4 regions of the Mesorhizobium sp. M1D.F.Ca.ET.043.01.1.1 genome follow, and region 3 is predicted to be linked to each of the others. Evidence: predicted binding sites of a transcription regulator. Region 3 holds the regulator's gene; each other region holds the start of a gene.
The links. Region 3 encodes PhoB, which activates phosphate uptake and scavenging genes when phosphate is short. Its sites were predicted from a motif close to TGTCATNNANCTGTCAT; they were not measured.

Region 1: a site for PhoB is predicted at 5,320-5,336, ahead of EJ067_RS12370 (ceramide glucosyltransferase). Genes of this name have one in related genera too.
Region 2: a site for PhoB is predicted at 2,454-2,470, ahead of EJ067_RS16380 (PhoX family phosphatase). Genes of this name have one in related genera too.
Region 4: a site for PhoB is predicted at 3,191-3,207, ahead of EJ067_RS05180 (LTA synthase family protein). Genes of this name have one in related genera too.

The regions. Positions count from the first base shown of each region.
Region 1 covers NZ_CP034444.1:2,525,778-2,533,099, reverse strand. Annotated here, with positions in the region: gene EJ067_RS12400 (magnesium and cobalt transport protein CorA) at 1-352, shown strand, start outside; gene EJ067_RS12395 (GcrA family cell cycle regulator) at 485-1,003, opposite strand; gene EJ067_RS12390 (aspartate aminotransferase family protein) at 1,360-2,559, shown strand; gene argF (ornithine carbamoyltransferase) at 2,575-3,486, shown strand; gene EJ067_RS12380 (Hsp33 family molecular chaperone) at 3,595-4,626, shown strand; gene apaG (Co2+/Mg2+ efflux protein ApaG) at 4,823-5,215, opposite strand; gene EJ067_RS12370 (ceramide glucosyltransferase) at 5,434-6,579, shown strand; gene EJ067_RS12365 (O-succinylhomoserine sulfhydrylase) at 6,614-7,322, opposite strand, start outside.
Region 2 covers NZ_CP034444.1:3,370,121-3,377,442, reverse strand. Annotated here, with positions in the region: gene EJ067_RS16400 (DMT family transporter) at 1-704, shown strand, start outside; gene EJ067_RS16395 (helix-turn-helix transcriptional regulator) at 762-1,022, opposite strand; gene EJ067_RS16390 (phosphatase PAP2 family protein) at 1,114-1,815, opposite strand; gene EJ067_RS16385 (hypothetical protein) at 1,835-2,173, opposite strand; gene EJ067_RS16380 (PhoX family phosphatase) at 2,534-4,531, shown strand; gene EJ067_RS16375 (GNAT family N-acetyltransferase) at 4,615-5,295, opposite strand; gene EJ067_RS16370 (MarR family transcriptional regulator) at 5,292-5,789, opposite strand; gene EJ067_RS16365 (phosphatidylglycerol lysyltransferase domain-containing protein) at 6,015-7,052, shown strand; gene EJ067_RS16360 (ABC transporter permease) at 7,308-7,322, opposite strand, start outside.
Region 3 covers NZ_CP034444.1:4,384,921-4,392,242, reverse strand. Annotated here, with positions in the region: gene xylF (D-xylose ABC transporter substrate-binding protein) at 1-656, opposite strand, end outside; gene EJ067_RS21320 (ROK family transcriptional regulator) at 1,006-2,241, shown strand; gene phoB (phosphate regulon transcriptional regulator PhoB) at 2,386-3,075, opposite strand; gene phoU (phosphate signaling complex protein PhoU) at 3,094-3,801, opposite strand; gene pstB (phosphate ABC transporter ATP-binding protein PstB) at 3,819-4,622, opposite strand; gene pstA (phosphate ABC transporter permease PstA) at 4,619-5,470, opposite strand; gene pstC (phosphate ABC transporter permease subunit PstC) at 5,474-6,460, opposite strand; gene pstS (phosphate ABC transporter substrate-binding protein PstS) at 6,524-7,322, opposite strand, start outside.
Region 4 covers NZ_CP034444.1:985,439-992,760, reverse strand. Annotated here, with positions in the region: gene rpsR (30S ribosomal protein S18) at 145-393, opposite strand; gene rpsF (30S ribosomal protein S6) at 393-887, opposite strand; gene EJ067_RS05180 (LTA synthase family protein) at 1,214-3,160, opposite strand; gene fabD (ACP S-malonyltransferase) at 3,419-4,372, shown strand; gene fabG (3-oxoacyl-[acyl-carrier-protein] reductase) at 4,681-5,418, shown strand; gene EJ067_RS05160 (acyl carrier protein) at 5,616-5,852, shown strand; gene fabF (beta-ketoacyl-ACP synthase II) at 5,887-7,149, shown strand; gene mltG (endolytic transglycosylase MltG) at 7,253-7,322, shown strand, end outside.

The DNA.
Region 1 (7,322 bases), 1.9 Mb from region 3:
GACCAGCGCCGAGCTGCCGCAGATCCATGCCGCCATGCATCCGCTGTTCCGCGACGTGACCGACCACATCCGCACCGTGCAGGAAAAGATAGACAGCCTGCGCGAGGTCCTGGCCTTCGCCTTCGAGGCCAGCCTTCTGGTCGGACAGAGCCAGGAAACGGCGATCTCCAAGAAGCTCGCCTCATGGGCGGCCATCCTGGCGGTGCCGACTGCCTTCGCCGGCATCTACGGCATGAATTTCAATGACATGCCGGAACTGAGGATGGAATACGGCTACCCCGCCGTGCTGATGGCGATCGCGCTGATCTGCGCGTTCCTGTACTGGCGGTTCAGGAAGAATGGTTGGTTGTGAAAAGTGAATAGCGAATAGGGAGTAGCCAATAGGACAAGAGAAGCTTGCGCCCCACTCGGATGCCAGCACCCTTCTATTCGCTATTCGCTATTCGCTATTCGCTATTCGCTATTCGCTATTCGCTATTCGCTATCAGCGAGCGCGGCGTCTTTCCGCCGCCGGCTGGAACGCGACACGAGAGTGATATTTGCAGTACGGCCCGGTCTCGCCCGCGTCGTTGCCGCAGAAGCTGAAGTCTTCCGATAGCGGATCGCCGTTCGGCCACTTGCAGGTGCGCTCGGTCAGCTCGACGAGCTGCAGGTTGCGCGAGATCGGCACCACGACGTTCTCGACCGGGCGGATATAATGGCGCGCCACCGGCTCCGCGTCGAACTGCACCTGCAGCGCGGTCGCGCCGATAGTAGCCGTCACATGACGCGCAGCACTTGCGGCGCGGGCGACCGATTTCTGCATCGAGGCCCCTTGCGTCGCCTTCTTCTGCCGCGCGGGTGCCGCGGTCGCGCGGCCGCGGCCCGACAGTTTCAGGCGATGCACCTTGCCGATGACGGCATTGCGGCTCACGCCGCCGAGCTGCGCGGCGATCTGGCTGGCGCTGAGGCCCTCCGACCACAATTTCCTGAGAAGTTCGACCCGCTCGTCAGTCCAGTTCATGAGACCGCGCTCCTGCTGAGGCGTACGGCAGCCAGAATCCTTTCCCGCCCCGGCTCCCGCCGGGCAAACAACACCACATGTACCGGGTGATTAGATCCGCCGCACGAAATCTAGTTATTTCTCGACTACAATTACCTTATGCGCTGACTCGGTGACAAGAGTCCCCAGGGCAACACGATTCGGTTTTTTCGGTTTTCCCCAACTTGCCTGACCGCTCATGAGCCGGCGTGCCGCTGGAGGCTTGCCGTGCGCTACTGCGCGACGTTTTCGTTGACTTCATGGCCGAAAAACATGATAAGCCGCAAAGGCCGCCGCATTGGCGGCTTTTTTGATTTCCGGTTCCGGAGACGCATATAATGAGCGGTTCGGCGCTTTACGAGACCTTTGCTCGCGCACCCCTGGCCTTCGACCGCGGGGAGGGGACCTGGCTGGTCACCGACAAGGGTGAGCGATATCTCGATTTCGCCGGCGGCATCGCCGTGAATTCGCTTGGCCACAGCCATCCGCATCTGGTCGCCGCTCTCACCGGGCAGGCCGCCAAGCTCTGGCATGTCTCCAACCTCTATGAGATCCCCGAGCAGCGCCGGCTGGGCGAGCGGCTGGTCGAAGCGACCTTCGCCGACAAGGTGTTCTTCACCAATTCGGGCGCCGAGGCGCTGGAATGCGCGATCAAGACGGCGCGGCGCTACCAGTTCGTCAAGGGCCATCCGGAGCGTTTCCGCATCATCACCTTCGAAGGCGCCTTCCATGGCCGCACGCTGGCGACGATCGCCGCCGGCGGCCAGTACAAATATCTCGAGGGTTTCGGTCCGAAGGTCGAGGGCTTCGACCAGGTCGCGTTCGACGACATCGACGCCGCCGAGAAGGCGATCACGCCGGAAACCGCGGCCATCCTGATCGAGCCGGTGCAGGGCGAGGGCGGCATTCGCCCGGTGCCGACGCAGTCGTTGAAGCGCCTGCGGCAGCTCTGCGACCAGCAGGGCCTGCTTCTGATCTTCGACGAGGTCCAGTGCGGCATCGGCCGCACCGGCAAGCTGTTCGCGCATGAGTGGGCGGGCGTCGCGCCCGACCTGATGGCGATCGCCAAGGGCATAGGCGGCGGCTTCCCGATGGGCGCCTGCCTCGCCACCGACGAGGCCGCGACCGGCATGACGGCCGGCGTGCACGGCACCACTTTCGGCGGCAATCCGCTGGCGATGGCCGTCGGCAATGCCGTGCTCGACGTGGTGCTGGCCGAGGGTTTCCTCGAGGACGTGCAGCGCAAGGCGCTGCTGCTCAAGCAGGGCCTGGCCGCGGTCGTCGACGAATATCCCGAGATCATCGACGGCATACGGGGCACCGGCCTGATGCTTGGGCTGAAGTGCGCCATGCCCAACACCAAGGTGAACATGGCGTTGCGCGACCAGCACCTGCTTGCCGTGCCGGCCGGCGACAACGTCATCCGCCTCTTGCCGCCGCTCACCGTTACCGACGAGGAGATCGGCGAGGCCCTGAAGCGCATCCGCGCCGGCGCCAAGGGCCTGACCGATGCGATTGCGGCCGAAGCCGCGAAGTAATTCTGGAATTTGCCGATGAGCGTTCGCCACTTCACCGACCTGTCCGCCGTTTCCGCGGGCGACCTGCGCATCATGCTGGACGATGCGGTGGCGCGAAAGACCAGGCTCAAGGCCGGCGAGCGTTCGAAGCCGCTCGAAGGCAAGGTCCTGGCGATGATCTTCGACAAGCCGTCGACGCGCACGCGCGTTTCCTTCGACGTCGGCATGCGCCAGCTCGGCGGCGAGACCATCATGCTGACGGGCACCGAGATGCAGCTCGGCCGTTCCGAAACCATCGCCGACACGGCGAAGGTGCTGTCGCGCTATGTCGATGCCATCATGATCCGCACCACTTCGCATGACCGGCTGCTGGAGTTGACCGAGAACGCCACCGTGCCGGTGATCAACGGGCTGACCGACGATACCCATCCCTGCCAGTTGATGGCCGATATCATGACCTACGAGGAGCACCGCGGCCCGGTGGCCGGCAAGACCTTCGCCTGGACCGGCGACGGCAACAATGTGCTGCATTCGCTCCTAGAGGCTTCGGCGCGGTTCCGCTTCAATCTCAATGTCGCGGTGCCCGAAGGCAGCGAGCCGTTCGAGAAATATGTCGACTGGTCGAAGGCCAATGGCGGCAAGGTCAGGTTTGCCCGCACTGCCGAGGAGGCCGTCGACCAGGCGGATTGCGTCGTGACCGACAGCTGGGTGTCGATGGGCCAGGAACATCGCGCCCGCGGCCACAACGTCTTCCTGCCCTACCAGGTCAATGCCGCGCTGATGGCCAGGGCGAAGTCCGATGCGCTGTTCATGCACTGCCTGCCGGCGCATCGCGGCGAGGAGGTCACCGACGAGGTCATCGACGGGCCGCATTCGGTGGTGTTCGACGAGGCCGAGAACCGGCTGCACGCCCAGAAGGCGGTGCTGGCCTGGTGCCTGGGCGCTTGATCGGGCCCGGCTTGAACCAGGTTGTCTTGATCCAGGATTACGCGATGCCTATTTGCGGGCCATCACGTAAATCGAACGCGCTTCGACGCATGCCGCCCGGAAAGCGGCATGGACGCGCCCTGGAGCTTTGTCATGCTGGAAACCCGTCCATTGGCTGAACATCAACCCAAACTCGGTGAATTCGGCTTCGCCGGCGACGATCATGTCGTGCCATACGAAGTGGCGCCGCTCGACGTGCGCGGCCGCACCGTGCAGCTCGGGCCGATGCTCGACGCTATCCTCAGCCGCCACGACTATCCCGAACCGGTCGCACGGTTGCTGGCGGAAGCCTGCGTGCTCACCGTGCTGCTCGGCACGTCGCTAAAGTTCGAGGGCAAGTTCATCCTGCAGACCCGCACCGACGGTCCGGTCGATATGCTGGTGGCCGATTTCACCACGCCGCATGCGCTGCGCGCCTATGCGCGTTTCGACGCCGACCGCCTGCAGGCGCTGATCGCCGCCGGCGAAACCTCGCAGCAGGCGTTGCTCGGCAACGGCGTCCTGGCTTTGACCATCGACCAGGGCGCGCATACGCAGCGCTATCAGGGCATCGTCCAGCTCGATGGCACCACGCTGGAGGATGCCGCGCGCACCTATTTCCGCCAGTCGGAGCAGATTCCGACCGAGATCAAGATGTCGGTCGCCAAGCTGGTGACGCCCGGCCCGGCCGGAGCGCGCGAGCAGTGGCGCGCCGGCGGCATCCTGGCGCAGTTTCTGCCGCAGGCGCCCGAGCGCATGCGCATTCCCGACATTTCGGGCGGCGACGGCGACGACCGCGAGGTGACCGACCATCCGGCCGACAATTCCTGGCAGGAATTGCTGGCGCTGCTCGGCACCATCGAGCCGACGGAACTGATCGACCCGACGGTGGGTGCCGAGCGGCTGCTTTACCGGCTGTTCCACGAGCATGGCGTGCGCGTCTTCCGCAGCGTGCCGGTGGACGACCAGTGCTCCTGCTCGCGCGAGAAGATCCGCGGCATCCTCGAAGGCTTCTCGGCCGAGGAGATCAAGGACTCGACCGAGGACGGCGGCATCCATGTAGCCTGCGAATTCTGCTCGACGCAGTACGACTTCGACCCGATGGAGTTCGCGGGCGAGTGAAATGCCCTTCCTTCTCCCCGTTCCACGGGGAGAAGGTGCCCGAAGGGCGGATGAGGGGCAGCGCCGGCCTTGGCCATGCAGGCGCCCTCGCTTTGTCCGAAAGAAAATCTCAAAACCTGGCGCCGCCCCTCATTGCCCTGCCGGGCATTTCTCCCCGTAAACGGGGAGAAAGAGGCTGCCCCGTAGGGTTTCGCCCTTAGTTCACCGTGCGCCTTGTCCCCGGCATGTCGAGGGAGAAGGCGGGGATGGCGACGTCGAACGTCTCGCCGCGCCCGTTGCGCATCGTGTAGTGGCCGACCATGATGCCGGACGGCGTCGAGAGCGGGCATCCCGACGTATACTGATAGCTGTCGCCGGGATTGAGCTCCGGCTGGTCGCCGACGACGCCCGCGCCGCGCACTTCCTCGACGCGTCCGCGTCCGTCGGTGATGTGCCAGTAGCGCGACAGAAGCTGCACGAACTCGTCCGAACGGTTGTCGATCGTCACCTGGTAGCCCCAAACATAGCGGTTCTCGGACGGGTCCGAACGGTCCTCCAGGTAGAACGGCCTGACCTGCACTTCGATGTTGCGCGTGACGGCGCGATACATGTGCCACTCCGGTTGCCGCCGCCGGGAACATTCGTCGCGCTTCGCGGTTGTTACGCTAGCGCCGTCCATCCTGCCGGCTTTCCACCGCACGTGCCGACAAACAATGTCATTTAAGTGACACATGACAATGTTGGTGTGCACAAACCGTGTGGGCGACTCGGGCGCTCCGTCGACTGATGAAACGCCGCGGGCGGCCTTTCCGGAGTGACCAGATCTCGATGGAACTGACTCTCGCAGCCGCCTTTGCCTCGTCAGCCCTTCTTCTTTCCAACTTCGCCAGCATTCTGTTCGCTTCCTCGCGGCTGAAGGCGCGTCGCGTCATACCTGCGTCCTCCGGTAACCAGCCGCCGGTCTCCATCGTCGTTCCGTCGCGGGGCGTGGAGCCGTTCACCGGGGAGACGCTCGACCGCGCCTTCTCGCTCGACTGGCCGCGCTACGAGCTGATCTTCTGCGTCGCCCATGCCAACGATCCCGTGGTCGGACTGATCAATGCCGCGATCGCGCGCTTCCCCAAGGTTCCGGCGAGGCTGCTCGTCGGCGATGACAGGATCAGCGCCAATCCCAAGCTCAACAACTGCGTCAAGGGCTGGCAGGCGGCCCGGCACGATTGGGTGATCCTTGCCGATTCCAACGTGTTGATGCCCAAGGACTATGTCCAGCATCTGATGGCGGCCTGGCGGCCGGACACCGGCCTCGTCTGCTCGACACCGGTCGGCTCGCGGCCGGACGGTTTTTGGGCCGAAGTCGAATGCGCCTTCCTCAACACGCTGCAGGCGCGCTGGCAATATGCCGGCGAGGCGCTCGGCCTTGGCTTCGCCCAGGGCAAGAGCATGCTATGGAACAAGCCGGTGCTCGATGCCCATGGCGGCATCCAGGCTTTGGCCGCCGAGATCGCCGAGGATGCGGCGGCGACCAAGCTGGTCAACGGCCTGGGCCTACGGGTCAATCTCGTGGCCTCGCCCTTCGAGCAGCCGCTCGGCCAGCGCACGCTCGCCGAGATCTGGTCGCGCCAGGCGCGCTGGGCGCGGCTGCGCCGCGTCACCTTCCCATTGTTCTTCGCGCCCGAGATCCTGACCGGGATGGTCGTGCCGCTGATTTTCGCGCTGATCGCGGCGGCAGGCGCCGGCGTCAGCCTGCCTACGACCGCGCTTTGCGTGCTGGCGATCGCTTATGTGCCGGAATGCCTGCTCGCCTGGTCCAAGGGCTGGTACCTGTCGCCGCGCAGCCTGACCGCGATGATCGTTCGCGACGCGATGCTCCCCACCATCTGGGCGCGCGGCTGGCTGGGCGGTGTCGTCGAATGGCGCGGCAACGCCATGACGATCCGCACCGGGGAGATGACCGAACTCGAAGAGATTGCCTGAGCCGGCTGCGGCTCAAGGCCGCTCTTTGCCGCCGCTACTTCGCCGCCTTCAGCGCCTCTTCGATGTCGGCCAGCAGATCGTCGGTGTCCTCAAGCCCCACGGACAGGCGCAGCGTGCCCGGCCCGATGCCGAGTTCGGCGCGCGCTTCGTCGCTGAGGTTCTTGTGCGTGGTCGTCGCGGGATGGGTGATCAGGCTCTTGGCGTCGCCGAGATTGTTGGAGATCAGCACGATGTCGAGCGCGTTCTGGAAGGCGAAGGCCGCCTGCTTGCCGCCCTTGACGTCGAGGCAGATCAGCGTCGAGCCGCCCGACATCTGCTTCCTGACGACATCCGCCTGCGGATGGTCGGCGCGGCCCGGATAGATGACGCGGGCGATCTCGGGCCGTCCGGCGAGGAAGTCGGCGATCTTGCCGGCGCTTTCCGTCTGCTGGCGCACCCGCAGCGGCAGCGTCTCCAGGCCCTTGAGCAGCGTCCAGGCGTTGAAGGGCGACAGGCTCGGGCCGGTGTGGCGGAAATAGTCGTGCAGGTTCTCGTCGATCCACTTCTTGTCCGACAGGATGACGCCGCCGAGGCAGCGGCCCTGTCCGTCGATATGCTTGGTCGCCGAATAGACAACGATATGGGCGCCGAGCTGCAAGGGCTTCTGCTGCAGCGGCGTGGCGAAGACATTGTCGACGATCACGCGCGCGCCGATCGAGTTGGCTAAAGCGGCGACGGCGGCGATGTCGACCACTTCCAGCGTC
Region 2 (7,322 bases), 1.0 Mb from region 3:
TTCCGGTGCTGAGGCTGCATGCGCTGCGTGCCGCGATTGTCTGCACGGTCCTGCTCTTGTTCTTCTGGGGTCTCGCCAGGCTGCCGCTCGCCGAGGCGATCGGGCTCAGCTTCGTCGCGCCGCTGTTCGCCCTTTTCCTCGCCGCGCTGTTGCTGGGCGAACGTATAAGGCGGCAGGCCGTGTGGGCGTCGCTCGCCGGCATCGCGGGCGTCGCGATCATATTGGCCGGCCAGTTCGGCGAGGCCGGCCATGCGCAGGATGCCCTGCTTGGCACCGCGGCGGTGCTCGTATCGACGGTGTTCTATGCCTACAATCTGATCCTCTCCCGGCGACAGGCGCTGCTGGCCAAGCCGGTCGAGATCATGCTGTTCCAGAACCTTTACGTCGCGATCATCCTTGGTCTCGCCGCGCCATGGCTCGCTGTCGCGCTGCCGAGGGATCTCTGGCTCCCCCTGGTCGGGGTGGCGGGGCTGTCGCTCGCCGGCCAATTCCTGATGAGCTGGTCCTATGCCCGTGCCGAAGCGCAATATCTGATCCCGACGGAATACTCGGCCTTCATCTGGGCGATCGCGCTTGGCTGGTTCTTCTTCGGCGAGGAGGTGGCCTGGACCACGCTGGCAGGGGCATGCCTGATCGTCGCCGGCTGCCTGATCGCCGCGCGTGCAAACCCGAAACTGGCCGAGCCGATCGAAGCGGCAGTCTGAGCATCTCACTGCCGGCCGGTTGCCGCGACGTCGTTTCCGTTTGCTGTCGGTTGCGGGTCAGCCCTGCGCCGCGCTTGCCTTGAGCCGCACGCCCCTGCCGCCGCGCTCGCTGGCCTGGTTCTCGCCGATCAGCTCCACGCCGATGTCGTCGAGTGCCTGGATGACCTTCATCAGCGAATCGACGACGCCCCGCACGACGCCTTCGCTGGCTTCCATGCGCTGTATGGTCGGAAGCGAAACCCCGGCGCGCTCGGCGAGCGTTCTCTGGTCGATGCCGGCCAGTGCCCTCGCAGCGCGCATCTGTGCGGCAGTCATCATCGGCCGAAATCCAGTCTGTATGTGCAATATCGATGTATAATATAAATATTACAATGTCTCAAGCATCATCGAGAGTTGGCTTGGGCGCGCATCAATCGCTGTCGACCACCACCTTGCGCCGCTGCAGCAGGCGCGCCGCCAGCCAGCACAGCATGGCCCAGGCGAAGCCTGCGCACCAGCCGGCAAGCACGTCCGACGGCCAATGCACGCCGAGATAGACGCGGCTGGTTCCGACCAGCACCGTGGTGAGCACGGCGAGGCCGAGCACGAAGATCTTCGTCCTGCGGTTCGGCAGGAAGCGCGCGGCGAGTGAGCCCAGTGTCAGATAGGTCACCGCCGACAGCATCGCGTGGCCGCTCGGGAAGGAGAGCGACGTCTCGTTGACGAGGTGCGAGACAAGATCGGGGCGGGGACGGTCGACCTCATGCTTGAGCAGGCTGGACACCACCTGCCCGCCCGCCACCGAAACGAACACGAACAGTGCCGTCGCCGGTCGGCGCATCAGCAGAAAATAGACGATCGCCGCGGTCGTGATCAGCACCAGCACGCTGGAACTGCCCAGGCTGGTGATGTCGCGCATCGCGGCCTGAAGCCAGGGAGGACCGATCGGGCTGTCCGGCTGTCCGGCATGGCGGAAGGCGAGCAGGATCTCCGTGTCGAAGGCGTGCGGCGTGGTGGCGCGCGCCACCTCCATGAGTTCCAGCAGGCCCCACAGCCCGCAGGCGATCGCCAGTCCGGCCAGGAGCACCGGGAATTCCATTCTGTTGAGCAACGCGTTGGCGGCCGATTTCATTCGGGTGCCCTGGGTCTGGCTACAGCCGCTGCATATAGGGCCCGAGCGTGATCAGAGCGACCGCGGCGATCGCCAGCACGACGCCGGTCGCCTGCAATGCGTTCAATCGCTCGCCGAAGAAGACCAGTGCCACGACATTCACCGACACCAGCTGGATCACGGCCGACAGGCTGAACGACACCGACATGCCGAACTCGCGGATCAGCCTGAGCATGATCAGATTGCCGGCGGAATAGAGCGCGAGCGTCAAAAGGATCTTGGTCAGGCTCGGCGCCAGTCCCCATTGTTTGGCCGCCATCGCCGCCAGCAGGAAGATCACCGTCGAAACGCCAAGCTGCGCCAATCCCCAGAAACTCACCTTTTCAGCCCTCCTGAAGCGGCCTTCGCCGCGCCCGTCGCCGCACTTGTTTCCGAAGCGCGCGAAGCCGTCAAGCTGATCGCATCGGGCAAGGCGCGCCGCGACGGGATCGAAGCCGGATGTCGCAAAATACGCCGCGCAGCCATGGTTGGCGCCCTTGCGCCGAGACCGCTCGTGGGTCGGCTCGCCGGGCTGTCGTGCCCGTGATCGGCACCGGCGCATGCGCGGCCGCAGGCGAACAATCGTCAGTCGGCAAATCGACCTTGCTTGATCGTGCCGATGTCACGAAAATGTGATCGGCCGCCTGTAGGGATCGACAGGTCACACATTCCAGCCACCTCAAGAGCCAGAGGACAGCTTATGACCCAATCCCCTGAGAACCGCTTCCGCACCAGCCTGCTCGAGGAAAACGACGGCCCGCCCGTCAATCCCACCGACAACCGCACCATGGGCGAGATCATCGCCGCGCGCTTCTCGCGCCGCGGTTTCCTCAAGGGTTCGCTGGCCGTCTCGGCCATTGCCGCCACGGTCAGCCCGCTTGCGCTCGTCGCGGCAGACGATGCGCGCGCCGCCGAAGGTTCCGCCTTCAAGTTCGACGAGCTCGAGGCCGGCATCGACGACAAGCACCATGTTGCGCCGGGCTACGACGCCGACGTGCTGTTGCGGTGGGGCGACCCGCTCTTCGCCGATTCGCCGGAATTCGATCCGACCAAACAGTCGGCCGAGGCCCAGGCAAGACAGTTCGGCTACAACAACGACTATGTCGGCTATATCCCGATCGATGGCTCGGCCGAGCATGGCCTCCTGGTCGTCAATCACGAATACACCAACCCGCATCTGATGTTCCCCGGTATCGTCAAGATCGTCGAGAAGGACGGCAAGAAGGCCGCCGAGGTGGCGCCGCTCTCGAAGGAGCAGGTCGATGTCGAGATGGCGGCGCATGGCGGCACCATCGTCGAGATCCGCAAGGAAGGCGGCAAATGGCAGGTGGTGCGCGACGGCAAGCTCAACCGCCGCATCATGTCCACCACCGAAATGGCGCTTTCCGGCCCGGTCGCCGGGCATGATCGCGTCAAGACCAATGCCGATCCGTCCGGCGCCAAGGTCATCGGCACCTTCAACAATTGCGCTGGCGGCGTCACCCCCTGGGGCACCTATGTGATGGCCGAGGAGAACATCCACGGCTATTTCTCGGGCGAATTGCCGGAAGGCCACAAGGAAGCCGCCAACTACAAGCGCCTCGGCATTCCGGAAGGCGCCTATGAATGGGGCACCCACTACGACCGCTTCAACCTTGCCAAGGAGCCGAACGAGCCCAACCGCTTCGGCTGGATCGTCGAGGTCGACGTCAACGATCCGACTTCGGTGCCGAGGAAGCGCACCGCCATGGGCCGCTTCAAGCATGAGGGCGCCGAATCGATCGTCGCCAAGGATGGCCGCGTCGTCTTCTATCTCGGCGACGACGAGCGCTTCGACTATGTCTACAAATTCGTCACCAAGGGCACGTTCAACCCGAGCGACCGCGCGGCCAACATGAACCTGCTCGACGACGGCACGCTGCATGTGGCGAAGTTCGCCGAGGACGGCTCGGTCGAATGGATGCCGATCGTCTTTGGCCAGGGCCCGCTGACGGCGGAGAACGGTTTCGCCGGCCAGGCCGACGTGCTGATCGAGACCCGCCGCGCCGCCGACCTGCTCGGCGCCACCAAGATGGACCGCCCGGAAGACATCCAGCCCAATGCCGGCAACGGCAAGGTCTATGTCATGCTGACCAACAATTCCAAGCGCAAGGCCGACCAGGTCGACGCGGCCAACCCGCGCGCCGCCAACGCCTTCGGTCACATCATCGAGATCGTCGAGGACGGCGGCGACTTCGCCGCCACCAAGGGCAAGTGGGAAGTGCTGTTGAAATGCGGCGATCCCTCGGTCGCCGATGTCGGCGCCACCTTCTCCACCGCCACCACCGCCAATGGCTGGTTCGGCATGCCGGACAATTGCGCCGTCGACTCTGCCGGACGCCTCTGGGTCGCCACCGACGGCCAGGGCCCGAAGGCCACCGGCCGCACCGACGGCCTGTGGGCGGTCGATACGGAAGGCGCCGCGCGGGCGACGTCAAAACTGTTCTTCCGCGTGCCGATCGGCGCCGAGATGTGCGGCCCGCTGTTCGCGCCGGACGACCAGACCGCTTTCGTCTCGGTCCAGCATCCGGGCGACGGCGGCGAGGACTGGGAGGGCTTTGGCCGTCCGTCCTACTATGAGGATCCATCGACCCGCTGGCCGGACTTCAAGCCGGACATGCCGGTGCGGCCTTCGGTCGTCGCCATCACCAGGCAGGGCGGCGGCAAGATCGGGGTGTGACCGGCTGGGGCACGGAGAGCCATCGCAGACGTCGGGGATTGGCCGAGGCCTCCCCGGCGAAGCGATAGACATCCGCAGCTCAGCTACCCCGCGCGTCGAACCACGGCCATGTTCAGGGTGGTTCTTAACCGGAAGCCGATGGACTCATAGAGCCTGACGGCCGCGGCGTTGCTGTCATAGGCGTGGAGGTAAGGAACCTCGCCCCGCGCCATGATCCGGTTTGCCACGATGAGCGACAGCAGCCTGGCCAGGCCGCCGCCGCGGAAATCCGGGTGCGTGCACACGCCGCTGAGTTCGGAATAGCCGGGCTGCTTCATGCGCTCGCCGGCCATCGCCGCCAGCCTGCCGTCGATCTTCACGCCCCAGAACTCGCCGAGGCTCAAGGCCTCCAGTGTGAACGGGCCCGGCTTGGTGAGCGATGCGAGCGCGAGCATCTCGGCCGCATCGTCCCGCGTCAGCGGTTGCACACGCTGGTCGGACACCGCCTGCACCGGCCGCTCGGCAACCATCTGCACGAGGGACGCGGTCGAAACCGCGGCAAGCGCGGCAGGCAGGGCGATCGGATCCGTCTGGACCAGGATCGAGCTTTCAAGCGGCGGGAGCAGTTTGCCGAGGGCCAGCAGGCTGTCCGCATCGTCGGCCGCGGTGGCGGCGAAGGGAACGATCGACGGCCGGTACCGCCGGGCAAGATTGTCGCCTTCCGCGAAGGCCTGGTGGCGCGTCGCAAGCGCGCTCCAGATGGGACGGTCGAGAACGTGTTTCATCGCACGACGGCCTTGGCACCGGCTTCGTCCACGCGGCGGGCGAGCGGGGTCGCCGCCAGCCGATCCTCGATGGCGGCGAGCTGGCCGAGCAGCGGTCCGGAGAGGTCCGCGCACAGTTCCGCGACCGCGCCCTCGATGCGTGGCCAGACGTCGCGCTTGGCGGTGTCGACCAGCCGCCGGCCGCTCGCCGAAAGGGAGACGATCCTGCGTCGCTGGTCGTCGTTCGATTGCATGACCTCGACCAGGCCGAGGTCGGCCAGCAGCGACACGCTTCGCGTCACGCCCGGCTGTGCGATGCCGAGGGATTGCGCCAGTTCGCCGACCGGCAGCGGCCCCAGTCTGTCGAGCGTGGCGAGCAAGGGGTACTGGCTCGACTGGATCCGCACATCCAGGCGGTCGAGCACGCGCTGCGTGTCGGCCTGCAGCTGCTCGCCGATGCGCTTCAGCCTGCTGCCGAGGCAGAGAAAGCCGAGGGACCGCAGAATGTCTTCCATAGTTAACCCGCCGGAGCAGAACAATAACTTGATATATAACATCGCATGGAATTTGGCAAGGTGGCTCGGCGAGCATGGTCGGTGCCGGCTTCCGCCGGCGGACATTCCCTCTTCATTCGCGGTCGATAGCATCCTATATGGCGCTGGCGACATGATCGGTCGCGCCAGGCGACTGATTCGAGGCCCGCGGGCCGCGGGTCCCTGTTCATCGGCACGCGGAAGCTCATGCCCTCCCTGCGTATCCATATCGACAGGTTTCTCGAAAGTGCGGCGCCCAAGGTGCCGCGCCGCGAGCTGACGCATCTCGAGCGCCTGGCGCTGGTTCGCCGGCATGGCGATTTCTCGCTCGCCTATTCCACCGCCGTGCAGCAGAAGCTGTCCTATTTCAGCGACGGCGACGGCTACATCGCCTTCGGCACCAAGATGAAGCACCATTTCGCCCTCGGCGATCCGGTGGTCGATCCGGCCGACAGGCCCGGCTACATCAAGCGCTTCGTCGAGGCTGCCGGCGGCCCCTGGTTCGTCCAGATCGGCGCCGCCACGGCAAAGGTGCTGGCCGGGCTCGGCTATCAGGTCAACCGGCTCGGCATCGACACCCGGCTGCACCTGCCGGCGCATGATTTTTCCGGCAAGCGCAACGAAACCGTGCGCTATTCCGAGCGCTGGCTGGCGAAGAAGGGCTTCACCTTCACCGAGGACAGGGCCAACATGCTGCTGGCCGAGGTTTCGCGGCTGTCCGAGAACTGGCGCGGCGAGCGCATCGTCAAGCGCTGGGAGATGGGCTTCCTCAACCGTCCTTTCGCCGACCATCTCGGTGCCGACATGCGCCGCTTCGTCCTGCATGGCCCCGAAGGCGAGCTCGTCGCCATCCTCGATTTCGATCCGCTGTTCAGCGGCGGCGAGGTCATCGGCTACACCACCGCCTTCAAGCGCAAGCATGTCGACGCCACCTCGCATGCCGAAATCGGCCTGACCAAATACGCCGTCGACCGCTTTCGCGAGGAGGGCATTTCGGTCGTCACGCTCGGCCTGTCGCCGCTGCTCGACGTGGAGCCGAGCGGCTATGCCGAATCGAATTTCTGGCGCGGCGCCTTCCAGCGCGCCTACCAGTCGCCCTGGGTCAACCGCTCGCGCTTCAACCTGCAGGGCCAGGCCGCCTTCAAGCGCCGCTTCCACGGCCAGGAGGAGCCGACCTACATCGCCTTCCGCAAAGGAACGCTGATGGAGATGCTGGGGCTGCTGCGGCTGATGAAGGCGATTTAGAACGTCGCGCAGTTGGCCGAATCCTCGCAACTTCGTCATCCTAGGGCGAAGCAGCCGCGAAGCGGCGTCGCGGAGACCCTGGGATCCATGCCGTTACATCAGCCGAGGAATACTACGAAGCAGATTTTGCACCGGGGGCAGCGCTTCGAGATCACGGCATGGATCCTCGGGTCAAGCCCGAGGATGACGACAGGACAGGAGTTCCAGCCAATCACGAAAGCTTGCGCGCTCTCCATTTCGGGAACACGGCAGCCCTCAGTTCCTCAACCG
Region 3 (7,322 bases):
TTGGCCGCCACCACCGCATCGACCTTGTTGTCGTTGGCGGTCAGGAACTGCTCCATGTTCTTCTGCGCGTTGGCGGGCAGCCAGCCGTCGGTATAGGCCTCGCCGACATTCTTGATCTTGCCGCCGTCGATGGCTTCCTTCAGCACTTCCATGGACCCGGCGAAGAGGAAATCGGCGTTCGGGTCGGCGCCCGAGCCCTTGATGAAGACATAGTTGCCTTCCGGCTTGACCTTGAACACTTCGCGGGCCTGCATGCGGCCGACTTCCTTGTTGTCGAAGGTCAGGTAGAAGACGTCCTTGTTCTCGATCAGCCGGTCGTAGCCGACGACCGGAATGCCCTCGTCCAGCGCCTTCTGCACCGCCGGCCCGATGGCCGAAGCGTCCTGCGCCAGCACGATCAGGGCATTGGCGCCCTGCGAGATCAGGCTTTCGACGTCGGTCAGCTGCTTGCCCGGATTGGACTGCGCGTCAGCGGAAATATACTTGTCGCCGGCCGCCTCGATGGCCTTCTTCATCGCCGCTTCATCGGTTTTCCAGCGCTCTTCCTGGAAGTTCGACCAGGAAACGCCGATCACCTTGTCCTTCGCCTCGGCGACCGACGCGAGCGTCAACGACAAGGCGACACCCGCCAGCATGGCGGTTGCGAATTTCTTCATGATTTCCTCCCTGCGCCCTTGCGGCGCGACCCAGACTGGCCCGAAGGCCGGCACAGAGGCTTTTTTTCGAGCCTCGAAAAAATAGTGATGCAACGCCGAAGCGCTGTCAACTGCGATTCTGATGGTTTTTGAGGTGCCTCGGACTTTTTTTCGAGGCCCGCAATAAATAATGACAGTCCCTGCCGCTTCTGCCACTATCCCAAAACAGTTCCAAGGAAGCGCGACGCTTTCCGCTGGAATTGAACGAGACAATCCAGGGCGGTTCGACGGCTCTGTCCGGAACTGAACCGATCTGGCGCGTCGCCGACGGCCTGCATTATCAAGAGGCCGCGCTGACCGGGAGGAGAAAATGTCGGTCGGAATCCGCCACGACGACCTGCGCCGGCGCAACCGCGCCATGGTGCTTTCGGCCGTGCGCCGGGCCGGCCAGCCGTCGCGAACGGAAATCGCCGCAACCACCGGACTCAGCCACTCGACCATTTCGGCGATCAGCGCGGACCTGATCCAGGAAGGCATCCTGGCCGAGAGCAGGCCGAGCGAGACCGCTTCGCTGAAGCGCGGCCGGCCGCAGGTCGGCCTCGCCCTCAATCCCGAGGTGGCGGCGGTGGTGACGGTGGTGCTGTCGCTGAATTTCCTCTCTGTCGCCGTCATCGACTATGCCGGCCAGGTCATCGCCGAGGAGCAGCGTCGCCTCGATACCCTTACCATGCCGCGCGAAGAGCTGATCGGCGAATGCATTGCGATCGTGCGGCGCCGGCTGGAGGATCCGGACCTCGATGTCGGCAGCGTCGCCCGCCTCGCCATGGGCATCCAGGGCATCACCGATTCCCATGCCCGTGCCATGCTGTGGTCGCCGATCACGCCGCTGACCGACATTCCCTTCGCCGACATCCTGGAAAAGGAATTCGGCATCCCGGCGACCATGGAGAACGACTGCAACATGATGGCGGTGGCGCTGCAATGGCGCGACCCCGACCGCTATCGCGACAATTTCATCGCCATCCTGCTCTCGCACGGCATCGGCATGGGGCTGGTGCTGAAGGGCGAGCTGTTCACCGGCACGCACTCCTCGGGCGGCGAGTTCGGCCACATGATCCACCGTCCGGGCGGCGCGCTCTGCCGCTGCGGACGGCGCGGCTGCGTCGAGGCCTATGCCGGCAACTACGCCATCTGGCGCAGCGCCATGAAGATGAGCGAGGATGCAGAGCCGGTCGATGTCGGCGATGCCGACATGCGCGCGCTCGCCGCCAAGGCGCGCGAGAAGGATGGTCCGGAGCGCGAGGCCTATCGCCGGGCGGGCGAGGCCCTGGGCTTCAGCCTCGGCAGCCTGTTCGCGCTGATCGACCCGGCGCCGGTCGCCATGGTCGGCGTCAGCGCCGCCGCCTTCGACCTGATCGAGCCGGCGCTGCGCGAGGCGATCGCCCAGACCGCCGGCGGCCAGCATTCGCAGTCGATCTCCTTCGATACCGAGCCGAACGAATTGCCGCTGATCCGCGAAGGCTGCGCCATGCGCGCGCTGACCTTCGTCGACCAGGAGATCTTCGCGCCGGGCGTTCAGGCAAGAACGGGCAAGCACGTCGCATAAGCCACAAGCTCAAGCGCCGGGATATGCCGAATCGAGAATGGTGGATTCCGAGAACCGGAACGGAGCGTACTTTAGGTACGTGAGTACCGGAAGCGCAGGAAGCCGCCATTCGCAGGCCGGCCTCACCTGAATATCAGCATATCCCTAATCCTCGCGGATCGCGTAACCCGCCCCGCGGATGGTGCGGATGACATCCGGCATGCGGCCGTTGTTGACCGCCTTGCGCAGGCGTCCTACATGCACGTCCACCGTGCGCTCGTCGATATAGATCGTCTCGCCCCAGACATTGTCGAGCAGCTGGCTGCGCGAGAACACCCGGCCGGGATGCCGCATCATGAATTCGAGAAGCCGGAACTCGGTCGGGCCGAGCCTGATCTCGCTCTTCTTGCGGTAGACGCGGTGCGATTCGCGGTCGAGCACGATGTCGCCGACCTTGAGCACGCTGGACAGCACCTCCGGTTTGGCGCGACGCAGCAGCGCCTTGACCCGGGCCATGAATTCCGGCGTCGAGAACGGCTTGACCAGGTAGTCGTCGGCGCCCGTCGAGAGGCCGCGCACGCGATCGCTTTCCTCGCCGCGCGCCGTCAGCATGATGATCGGCAGCCGTTCGGTCTCGGGCCGCATCCTGAGCCGCCGGCAAAGCTCGATGCCGGAAACCGCCGGCACCATCCAGTCGAGCACCAGAAGGTCAGGCACGTTCTCCTGCAGGCGGATCTCGGCCTCGTCGCCGCGGGTCACCACCTCGACCTGATAGCCTTCGGATTCGAGGTTGTAACGGAGCAGCACCCCCAGCGGCTCCTCATCCTCCACCACCATGATGCGTGGCGCGATCATATAGAGCTACCTTCGCTGTCAGGCCGCCGGCGCCGACATCGCCGTCTCGTCCTGTTTCGGACGGTTCGCGGGCAATTGCGTGCCGGTCAGCACATAATAGGCGTTCTCGGCGATATTGGTCACATGGTCGCCGATGCGCTCCAGATTCTTGGCGCAGAACAAAAGATGCGTGCAAGCCGTGATGTTGCGCGGGTCTTCCATCATGTAGGTCAGGAGCTCGCGGAAGACGGAGGTGTATTTGACGTCGATGCGCTCGTCGTCGTTGCGCAGCTTGGCGAGCGCCGTGGCGTCGCCCGCCGTATATTCCTCGATCACGCCCTGGACCTGGATCAGCACCAGCTGCGCCATCGAATCGATGGAGTGCGACAGGTCGCGCGGCGCGGCGCTGACGCCGACCGAGCCGACGCGCTTGGCGATGTTCTTGGCAAGGTCGCCGATGCGCTCGAGGTCGCCGGCCATGCGGATGGCGCCGACCACGCTGCGCAGGTCGTCGGCCATCGGCTGGCGTTTGGCGATCAGCGTGATGGCGCGGTCGTCGAGCTCGCGCTGCCGCGCGTCCATGATGGCATCGTCGGAGACCACGCGCTGCGCCATCGCGTTGTCGGAGTTGAGCAGAGCCTTGGTCGACGCGCCGACCATCGACCCGGCAAGATCGCCCATGTCACGGATAAGCTGGCTGATCTGCCTCAGATCCTCGTCGAAGGAAGCGACCGTATGGGCCATGATGATGTCCTCGTATGAACTCAGCCGAAGCGGCCGGTGATGTAGTCCTGGGTGCGCTTCTCGCGAGGCGAGGTGAAGATCTTCTCGGTCCGGTCGAACTCGACCAGCTCGCCGAGATACATGAACGCCGTCTGCCGCGACACACGCGCCGCCTGCTGCATGTTGTGGGTGACGATCACGATCGTGTAGTCGGCCTGCAGCTCGTCGATCAGCTCCTCGATCTTGGCCGTCGACAGCGGATCGAGCGCCGATGCCGGCTCGTCGAGCAGGATGACCTCCGGCTTCACCGCCACCGTGCGGGCGATGCAGAGCCGCTGCTGCTGGCCACCCGAAAGGCTCTGGCCGCTGGCGTTGAGCTTGTCCTTGACCTCGTTCCACAGCGCCGCCCGCTTCAGCGCCGACTCGACCCGGTTGTCCATCTCGGCCTTGCTGATCTTCTCATACAGCCGGACGCCGAAGGCGATGTTCTCGTAGATCGACATCGGGAACGGCGTCGGCTTCTGGAACACCATGCCGATCTTGGTCCTGAGCAGGTTGAGGTCCTGCGAGCGGTCGAGGATGTTCTTGCCGTCGAGCAGCACCTGGCCTTCGGCGCTCTGCTTCGGGTAGAGTTCGTAGATTCGGTTCAGCACGCGCAGCAGCGTCGACTTCCCGCAGCCCGACGGCCCGATGAAGGCGGTGACGCTGCGCTCCGGCAGTGACAGGTTGATGTCCTTCAGCGCCTTCGACTGGCCATAGAAGAAGTTGAGGTTCTTGACCTCGATCTTGGCCTTTTCGACGGCCGTCTCGGCTACGTTAAGGTCGGTGGACAACATCGGTTTCATCTGTCCTCTCTGCGTCCGGTAAGGCTGCGGGCGAAAATGCTCAGCCCGAGAACCGTCAGGGTGATTATGAGTGCGCCCGTCCAGGCCAGTTGCTGCCATTCCTCATAGGGGCTGAGCGCGAACTGGAAGATGGTCACCGGCAGGCTGGCCATCGGCGCGTTGAGATTGCTCGACCAGAACTGGTTGTTGAGCGCGGTGAACAGCAGCGGCGCCGTCTCGCCTGAAATGCGGGCGATCGCCAGCAATATGCCGGTGACGATGCCGGAAAGCGCGGCACGATAGGCGACGGAGCGGATCACCACCCAGCGCGGCGCGCCGATGGCGGTGCCGGCTTCGCGCAGCGCGTTGGGCACAAGGTTGAGCATGTCCTCGGTGGTGCGCACCACGACGGGGATCACCAAGATGGACAGCGCCACCGCGCCGGCGATCGCCGAGAAATGCCCCATCGGCCGCACCATCAGCTCATAGACGAACAGGCCGACGATGATCGACGGCGCCGACAAAAGGATGTCGTTGATGAAACGCACCACCGTGGTGAGACGCGAGAAGCGCCCGTACTCGGCCATGTAGGTGCCGGCCAGCACGCCGATCGGCGTGCCGACGATGATGCCGATGATGGTCATCACGATGCTGCCGTAGATGGCGTTGAGCAGGCCGCCGGCGTCGCCGGGCGGCGGCGTCATCTCGGTAAAGACCGCCAGCGAGACACCGGAGACGCCCTTGTAGATCAGCGCGCCGAGGATCAGCGCCAGCCAGGCAAGACCGATGCCCGCGGCGACGACGCACAGCGCCATCATCACGGCGTTCTTGCGCTTGCGGCTCTGGTGGAGCGATGCGGCTGTCGACATCGGTCAGGCTCCCGTGCGGCTATCGATGCGCAACAGCATGTAGCGTGCGAGCGCGAGTATGATGAAGGTGATGATGAACAGGATCAGGCCGAGCGAGACCAGCGAGGACGTATAGAGCTCGCCGTCGGCCTCGGTGAATTCGTTGGCGATGGTCGCCGAGATCGTCGTGCCCGGCGCAAACAGCGAGGCGCTGATGCGGTGCGCGTTGCCGATGACGAAGGTGACGGCCATCGTCTCGCCGAGCGCGCGGCCGAGGCCGAGCATGACGCCGCCCATGATGCCGACGCGGGTGTAGGGAATGGTCACGCGCCGGGTCACTTCCCAGGTCGTGCAGCCGATGCCGTAGGCTGATTCCTTCAGCACCGCCGGCACCGTATCGAACACGTCCTTGGTGATCGAGGTGATAAAGGGCAGCACCATGATGGCAAGGATGAGCGACGAGGTCAGCAGGCCGATGCCGTAGGGCGGACCGGCAAACAGGCTGGAAAGGCCCGGTATGCCGTGGAAAAGGCCGATGATGAAGGGCTGCACCGTCGTCTGCAGGAAGGGCGCGAAGACGAACAGGCCCCAGATGCCGTAGATGATCGAGGGAATGCCGGCGAGCAGCTCGACCGCGATGCCGATCGGGCGCCGGAGCGGGCGCGGGCAGAGCTCGGTGAGGAAGATGGCGATGCCGATGCCGATCGGCACGGCAATGAGAATGGCGATGGCCGAGGTGACGATGGTGCCGTAGATCGGCGCCAGGGCACCGAAATTCTCGGTGACCGGGTTCCAGGATTCGGTGGTCAGGAAGGAGAAGCCGAACTTGGACAGGGCCTCCCACGAGCCGGCGATCAGCGAGATCGCGACCCCGCCGAGCAGGACCAGCACAAGGATGGCGGAAAGGCGCGTGGCCGTCCGGAAGATCGTGTCGGTGAGGGCGAAGCGGCGCACCGTCGCTTCTCTGGACCGCGTGACGGACGGTGCCACGGCTTCGGAAACAGCAGTCATTTAGCCCCTCGCATTTCGAAAGAGACAGGAGGGCGCCGTGGCGCCCTCCCTATTCCGCAGGAATTACATGCCGGAATAGAGCGGCTTGCCGTTCGCGTCGACGATGTCCTTGCCCCACATTTCCTCGACGCTCTTCACCACCGCGTCGGGCATCGGAACATAGTCCAGCTCGGCGGCCATGTCGTCGCCCTTGGCGTAGGACCAGGCGAAGAACTTGAGCGCTTCGGTCGTGGCCGCGGCGTCGTCGGGCTTCTTGTAGACGAGGATCCAGGTGGCCGAAGTCATCGGCCAGGATTCGGCGCCAGCCTGGTTGGCCAGGATCACGCCGTAGCCCGGCTGCGAGTTCCAGTCGGCACTGGCCGCCGCGGCCGAGAACGCCGCAGCGGTCGGCTCGACCTTCTTGCCGTCCTTGTTGACCAGGTCGGTGTAGGTCAGCTTGTTCTGCTTGGCGTAAGCATATTCGACATAGCCGATCGCGCCGCCGGTCTGCGAGACGTTGTTGGCAACGCCCTCATTGCCCTTGGCGCCGATGCCGACGGGCCATTCCACAGCCTTGTCGACGCCGACCTTACCCTTCCAGTCCGCGCTGACGTCGCCGAGATAGTAGGTGAAGTTGAACGTGGTGCCCGAACCGTCTGAACGGTGAACCACGGCGATCGCCTGCGAAGGCAACTTGACGTCGGGGTTGAGCTTCTTGATCGCCGCGTCATCCCAGCTTGTGATCTTGCCGAGGAAGATATCGGCCAGCGTCGGGCCGTCGAGCACGAGTTCACCGGGCTTGACGCCTTCGAGGTTGACGACCGGAACGATGCCGCCCATCACCATCGGGAACTGCGCGAGGCCGGTGCCGTCAAGTTCGTCG
Region 4 (7,322 bases), 3.4 Mb from region 3:
CAAAGAGGCGTTGCCGCCGGTGTCGCTGTCCTGCCTGTCGCGGCAGTTAGGGGCTTTTGACCCCAACTCGGGATTTGATGCTCGAACCGGTCGTGCCCGTCACGGCCGGGAAGAAGCGGGCGGCAAGCCGCCCGCTCGAGAATATCAGCGAACCACGTAGGGCAGCAGGCCGAGGAAGCGGGCGCGCTTGATCGCCTTGGCGAGCTCGCGCTGCTTCTTCTGGCTGACAGCGGTGATGCGCGAGGGCACGATCTTGCCGCGCTCGGAAATGTAGCGCTGCAGGAGACGCACGTCCTTGTAGTCGATCTTCGGGGCGTTGGCGCCGGAGAAGGGGCAGGTCTTGCGGCGGCGATGGAACGGGCGCCGGGTCGGGATCTGGTTGATGTCGACCATTATTCTGCACCCCCTTCAACGTTTTCGCGCGGACGGCGCGGACCACGGTCGCCGCCGTCACGGTCGCCGAACGAACGCGGGCCACGATCGCCGCGGTCGCGGTCGCCGAACGAGCGCGGGCCACGGTCGCCGCGGTCGCGGTCGCCGAAGCCGCCTCGCTCGGAGCGTTCCTCGCGCTTCTGCATCATCGCCGAGGGACCTTCCTCATGCGCCTCGACCTTGATGGTCAGGAAGCGAAGGACGTCCTCGGACAGGCCCATCTGACGCTCCATTTCGTTGAGCGCCGCCGGCGGGCAGTTGATGTCCATCAGCGTGTAGTAAGCCTTCCGGTTCTTCTTGACCCGGTAGGTGAGGGACTTCAGTCCCCAGTTCTCGATCCGGCCGACCGATCCGCCATTGGCGGCGATGACACCCTTGTACTGTTCGACAAGCGCATCGACCTGCTGCTGCGACAGGTCCTGCCGGGCAAGAAACACATGTTCGTAAAGAGCCATTATGTTTTTCTGCCTTTCTTCGTTTCTCTTACCGGCCCTCGCGGCTAAGCCTCTGCAACTTGTCTGACCCGAACGCGAAGGAGCGGGGAAGAAAGGAGCATCGCGAGACGGTCGAGAGCGGAGACACGGGAGGCCAAAAGCGCTTCTGGCTTCATGACGTGGCCTTCGAAAAGCCACGGCCCTCCGTTCAGCCCCCAGCAAGGACCGGCAGATTGCCGGCGTCTATACAGCAATTCGCCAGGAAGGCAAGGGCGGGAGACAGGAACGACGAATCCACGATGCCGCATGGCCGGAAATCTCCGGCGCTCGCGCAAATAGTGACAGGCTCAGCTCGTATGCGCGACGAGCGGGACGACCGTTTCGGGGAAGAAGTCGGGCGCGACGCGGCGCTTGCCGAACATCATGTCGTACTGGATCAGCCGGAAATCGTTGATCCGCGGATCGATTTTCTTTTGTCTCGCCCACTCGGGCGTCGCCTCGCCAAAGCGCGACAGCAAAAGGTTGCGGTCGACCACCCGGTAGCGTTCGCGCAGCGCGCCGAGGAAGCCGGTGTAGTAGGGGTGGGAAATCCCCGCCGTGGTGAGGATATGGTAAGGCAGGAAGGCCGGGCTTACCGAGCCCAGGTTCTCTACCGGGCCGGAGCGGTTCGACCAGATGATCAGCGGCGTGTCGTGATGCTCGAGCGCGGCTTCTGGCGTCGGCTCCTTGCGTGGCGCGACATTGTCCTTGAGGAAGCCGGTCTCGACATAGACGGGGCCGAGCGGCGGAAGATGGTCGCCGAAGAAGGCGACGACGGTCGGCCGCTCGCGCTTTTTCGCCCACTCGATCAGGCGCTGCAGGCCGCGATCGGCATCGGCCGAGCCTTCTGCATAGGAGAGCAGCGATTCCCGTGCCCAGGTGCTGATCGGCGCGTTGACCGCATGGGTTGGATTGTAATAGCGGTAGGGCTCGTAGGGCCCGTGGTTCTGCAGGCTGACCGCGAACAGGAACACCGGGTCCTCGCTGGCGTCGGCCTCGCGGATGATCTCGTCGGTCATCGCCGCGTCGGAAGCCAGCGGCCCGCGTTTTTCCAGAGGCGGCAGCGTTTCTTCCGAGCGGAAGTCGTTGAAGCCGAAATCGGCATAGACGGCGCCTCGGTTCCAGAACCAGTTGGTGCCAGGGTGGATGGCGCGCGCCCTATAACCTTCGCTCTTCAGGAAGGTCGCCAGCGACGGCGTCGGCGTACGCACGTACTGTTGGTAGGGGATCGAGCCGGCCGGCAGGAAGGCGTTGGAGAAGCCGGTCAGCGCCTCGAACTCGATATTGGCGGTCATGCCGCCGAATTCCGGCGAGAACATCGAGCCCGAGCGCAACGCGCGCACCGTCGGGATCGGATCCGGCTTGATGCTGACGCCGGGAAGCCCCGTCGGATCCCAGAAGGATTCGCTCATCACCACGATGATGTCGGGCTTCTGGTCCGGCACCGAGGCGGCAACCTCCGGGCGGGTGATCGCGTCCAGCGTCTTGTCGTCATAGCCGGGCGGCGCCGAGACATGCGCCATCGGCACGTTCATCGCGAAGGCGAGCGCGAAGCCGTTGGAGGCGTAGTTCTCCTTCTGGTCCCACATGATCGGGATGATCTGCAGCCTGTCGCGCGTCCACGAGAAGGTGGCGTAGTCCATGATCGAGACGAAGAAGGCGAGCAGCGGCACGGCCAGCGACAGCCGCGCCAGCCGTCCCTTGCGGCTGAGGATCGGCACGCGCCGGCGCCAGAGCCGCCAGCCATAGACGAGCAGTGTCAGGCTGGCGACGATGGCCGCGCCGAGCATCACTGCGGTCCAGGGCCGCTCGCGCACCAGAAGCGGCATCAAGGCCATGATCTGGCGGGCATAGAGGAAATCGGTCGGATAGAGCGGATCGCCGAGATAGTGCGATTTCTGGTGACCGACAAAGGCCAATGCCAGGGTCAGCGGCGCGACGATCATCAGGCTCTGATGGCTGCGGCCGAGTATGGCGTCGAGCCCGATCAGCACCAGCGCAAAGACGATGATCGTGGTCCAGCCGGGCTTGAAGGGCTGCAGGAAGAAGTCGACCGTGCCGAAGAAGTCGCCGCGCACGATCCATTCGATGGCGAACACCAGAAGGGCGGAGGCGAGCAGCGTTGCGAGGCCGTAGCGAACAATCGGCCATCTCCGCCCCGGCAGATAGCCGGTGGACGGATCGTCTTCCAAAAATTGCGGCGCGGGCTTGGCCGCGCCTTTCCTGATCCTAGCCACTTTGCTTCCCCGGCCCATGTTACGCGTCTTCCACTCGCGTCACGCCACTGTCATCGAAATGTCACGCAAAGCTAGCGCCTGTGGCGGAAATAAGAAGAGCCAGCAAACGATTCGTGAGCGGTTTTCATCAGGTGTGATCGCCAAAAAGCCTTTTGGAACAGGCAACTCGGCAGGGTTTTCCGGCCGAAATAGGTGCTGAGCGGGCGACAGCGGGCTTGACTTGGCCGTCCGCCTTGCGCCAGAGGCAGGGAAAAACAAGCCGCTGGAGACGCTAAGATGGCCGTCGCATTCACCTTTCCGGGACAGGGCAGCCAGGCCGTCGGCATGGGCAAGGACCTCGCCGATGCCTTTCCTGAGGCGCGCCGCGTCTTCGAGGAGATCGACGAGGCGCTTGGCGAAAAGCTGTCGAAGCTGATCTGGGAAGGACCCGAGGAAACGCTGACGCTGACGGTCAACGCGCAGCCGGCGCTGATGGCGGTGTCGCTTGCGGCGCTGCGGGCGCTGGAAGCGCGCGGCTTTTCGTTGAGGGACAAGGTGTCTTACGTCGCCGGCCATTCGCTCGGCGAATATTCAGCACTTGCCGCCTGCGGCTTCGTCTCGGTCGCCGATGCCGCGCGGCTGCTGCGCACCCGTGGCAATGCCATGCAGGCGGCAGTGCCTGCGGGCGAGGGCGCCATGGCGGCGATCATCGGGCTGGAGCAGGCCGATGTCGAAGCCGCCTGCGCGGAAGCGGCACAGGGTTCCGCCAATGAGGCGGTTTGCCAGGTCGCCAACGACAATGGCGGCGGCCAGCTGGTGATTTCCGGCGCCAAGTCGGCCGTCGAGCTGGCGGCGAAGCTCTGCACGGAAAAGGGCGCCAAGCGGGCGCTGATGCTGCAGGTCTCGGCCCCGTTCCATTCGGCGTTGATGGCGCCGGCGGCCGAGATCATGCGCGAGGCGCTGGCCGGGGTGGCGAAGAAGGCGCCGGTGATTCCGGTCGTCTCCAATATCAGCGTGACCCCGACGAGCGACCCGGACGAGATCGCCCGCCGCCTTGTCCAGCAAGTCACCGGCCGCGTGCGCTGGCGCGAGACAGTGGAGTGGTTTGGCCAGAACGGCGTCTCGACGCTTTACGAAGTCGGCGCCGGCAAGGTTCTGTCGGGTCTGGCGCGGCGCATCAACCGCGACATCGCCACCGGCGCCGTCGGCACGGCGGCGGAAGTCGAGGCGGCGCTGGCGGCGCTGGGGTAAGCAGGGGCTTTTCAATTTCATCCGCAGGTGCGGCGTGCCCACATCGACTTTCTCCCGAAATCGAGCAACGCCCTAAAGGATCTGGCGCGGAAGACGGGTCGAAGCAATGCTCAACGCCTGCGAGATTTCGTTGGGCGCAGACTTGAAGATCTTGAGGACTACTATCTAGCCGCGGAAGTGCTGGAGCCGATTAGGCTCGGCGAAGAATCGGTCGTGAGCGCCGAGAACTTCTGGTATGGCCTAGACGGCATGACGAATACAGAACGAGGGTCGCTAGCGGGGCGTCCGGAAGAGAGAGGTTTAAAGAAATGTTCGAACTGACCGGCCGCAAGGCCCTCGTCACCGGCGCATCGGGAGGCATCGGCGAGGCGATCGCCAGGGTGCTGCACAGCCAGGGCGCCATCGTCGGCCTGCACGGCACCCGTGTGGAGAAGCTTGAAGCGCTGGCCGGCGAGATGGGCGAACGCGTGAAGCTGTTTCCGGCGGATCTGACCAACCGCGACGCGGTCAAGGCGCTCGGCCAGAAGGCCGAGGCCGATCTCGAGGGCGTCGACATCCTGGTCAACAATGCCGGCATCACCAAGGACGGGCTGTTCGTGCGCATGTCGGACGCCGACTGGGATTCCGTGCTGGAGGTGAACCTCACCGCGGTGTTCCGCCTCACCCGCGAGCTGACGCACCCGATGATGCGCCGCCGCCATGGCCGCATCATCAACATCACCTCGGTGGTCGGCGTCACCGGCAATCCCGGCCAGACCAATTACTGCGCCTCCAAGGCCGGCATGATCGGCTTTTCCAAGTCGCTGGCACAGGAAATCGCCACCCGCAACATCACCGTCAACTGCGTCGCTCCGGGCTTCATCGAATCGGCCATGACCGACAAGCTCAACGACAAGCAGAAGGAAGCGATCATGGCGGCGATTCCGACCCGGCGCATGGGCACCGGCGCCGAGGTCGCTTCCGCGGTCGCCTATCTCGCCTCGGACGAAGCCGCCTACGTCACCGGCCAGACCATCCATGTCAACGGCGGCATGGCGATGATTTGATCGACCAAGTCGGCGGCTGTGAAAACAGCCATTTCGGCTTGGACGCCCGGCTTTTTTCGTGTAATGCGGCCGGCAACCCGGCGGTTCGGGCAAAAACCGGTCCTGTGGCGTTGCGTTTCCCACAAGACCATCTTTCAGCTTGATTAGCGGCATTCCGCCCGCTAACGAAGACAACACAACGTAAGACGAGGCCCCAAATGAGTGACACCGCAGAGCGCGTCAAGAAGATCGTCATCGAGCATCTCGGCGTCGATGCCGACAAAGTGACGGAGCAGGCGAGCTTCATCGACGATCTGGGCGCGGACAGCCTCGACACGGTCGAACTCGTCATGGCGTTCGAAGAAGAGTTCGGCGTCGAGATTCCGGACGACGCCGCCGAGACCATCCTGACCGTCGGCGATGCCGTGAAGTACATCGACAAGGCCTCGGCCTGAGGCTTTCCACGGGCATCACCGGGGAGGACCTGCGATGAGGCGAGTCGTCGTCACGGGCCTTGGCCTGCTTTCGCCGTTCGGCACGGGCGTCGAGCACAGCTGGAAGGAACTGCTTTCCGGCCGAAGCGCCGCCCGCCGCATCACCGAATTCGAGGTGGACGATCTTGCCTGTAAGATCGCCCACGTCATTCCGCGCGGCGACGGTTCGAATGGCACCTTCAATCCCGAGGCCGTGCTCGAGCCGAAGGAGCTGCGCAAGATCGGCGACTTCATCCTCTACGGCATCGCGGCCGCCGACGAGGCGCTGGCCGATTCTGGCTGGAAGCCCGAGACGCATGAGGATCAGTGCGCGACGGGCGTGCTGATCGGTTCCGGCATCGGCGGCATCGACGGCATCGCCGAGAACGCGATGATCCTGAAGGAGCGCGGCCCGCGCCGCATCAGCCCGTTCTTCATTCCCGGACAGATCATCAATCTGGTCTCCGGCCAGGTTTCCATCCGGCACGGGCTGAAAGGCCCGAACCATGCTGTCGTCACTGCCTGCTCGACCGGCGCGCACGCCATCGGCGATGCCGCGCGGCTGATTATCTGGGGCGATGCCGACGTCATGGTGGCCGGCGGCGCCGAGGCGCCGATCACGCGGCTTTCCATGGCAGGTTTCGCGGCGTGCCGCGCGCTCTCCACAGAGCGCAACGATACGCCCGAGATCGCTTCGCGCCCCTATGACCGCGACCGCGACGGCTTCGTCATGGGCGAAGGCGCCGGCGTCGTCGTCCTGGAAGAGCTCGAGCACGCCAAGGCGCGCGGCGCCAGGATCTACGCCGAGGTCACCGGCTATGGCCTGACGGGCGACGCCTATCACATCACCGCTCCGGCCGAGGACGGCGACGGCGCTTTCCGCTGCATGACGGCGGCGCTGAACCGGGCGAAACTCGCGCCGGCCGATATCGACTACATCAACGCGCATGGCACCTCGACCATGGCCGACACGATCGAGCTCGGCGCCGTCGAGCGGCTGGTCGGCAATGCCGCCTCCAAGATTTCGATGTCGTCGACCAAGTCGTCGATCGGTCATCTGCTGGGCGCCGCGGGCGCCGCGGAGGCGATCTTCTCCATCCTCGCCATCCGCGACAACATTGCCCCCGCCACCATCAATCTCGACAATCCGGAACGCGAGACGGCGATCGATCTCGTGCCGAACAAGCCGCGCCAGCGCCAGATCGATGTGGCGTTGTCGAACTCCTTCGGCTTCGGCGGCACCAACGCCTCGCTCGTCTTCCAGCGTTACAATGGCTGAGCATTCAGCCCACCGGCAGGTCCGCCGCCTGCCGTCATTTTTGCCAAATTTGTCCCTACGCTCCGGCTAGGGGATTCGTTGCAAGATCAGACGGCAGGGCGCCATGAATACAAATCCGGGCGGCGGTGGGGAATTCGGACAGCGTCAGACGCAAGGACCGATCGTGCCCAAGA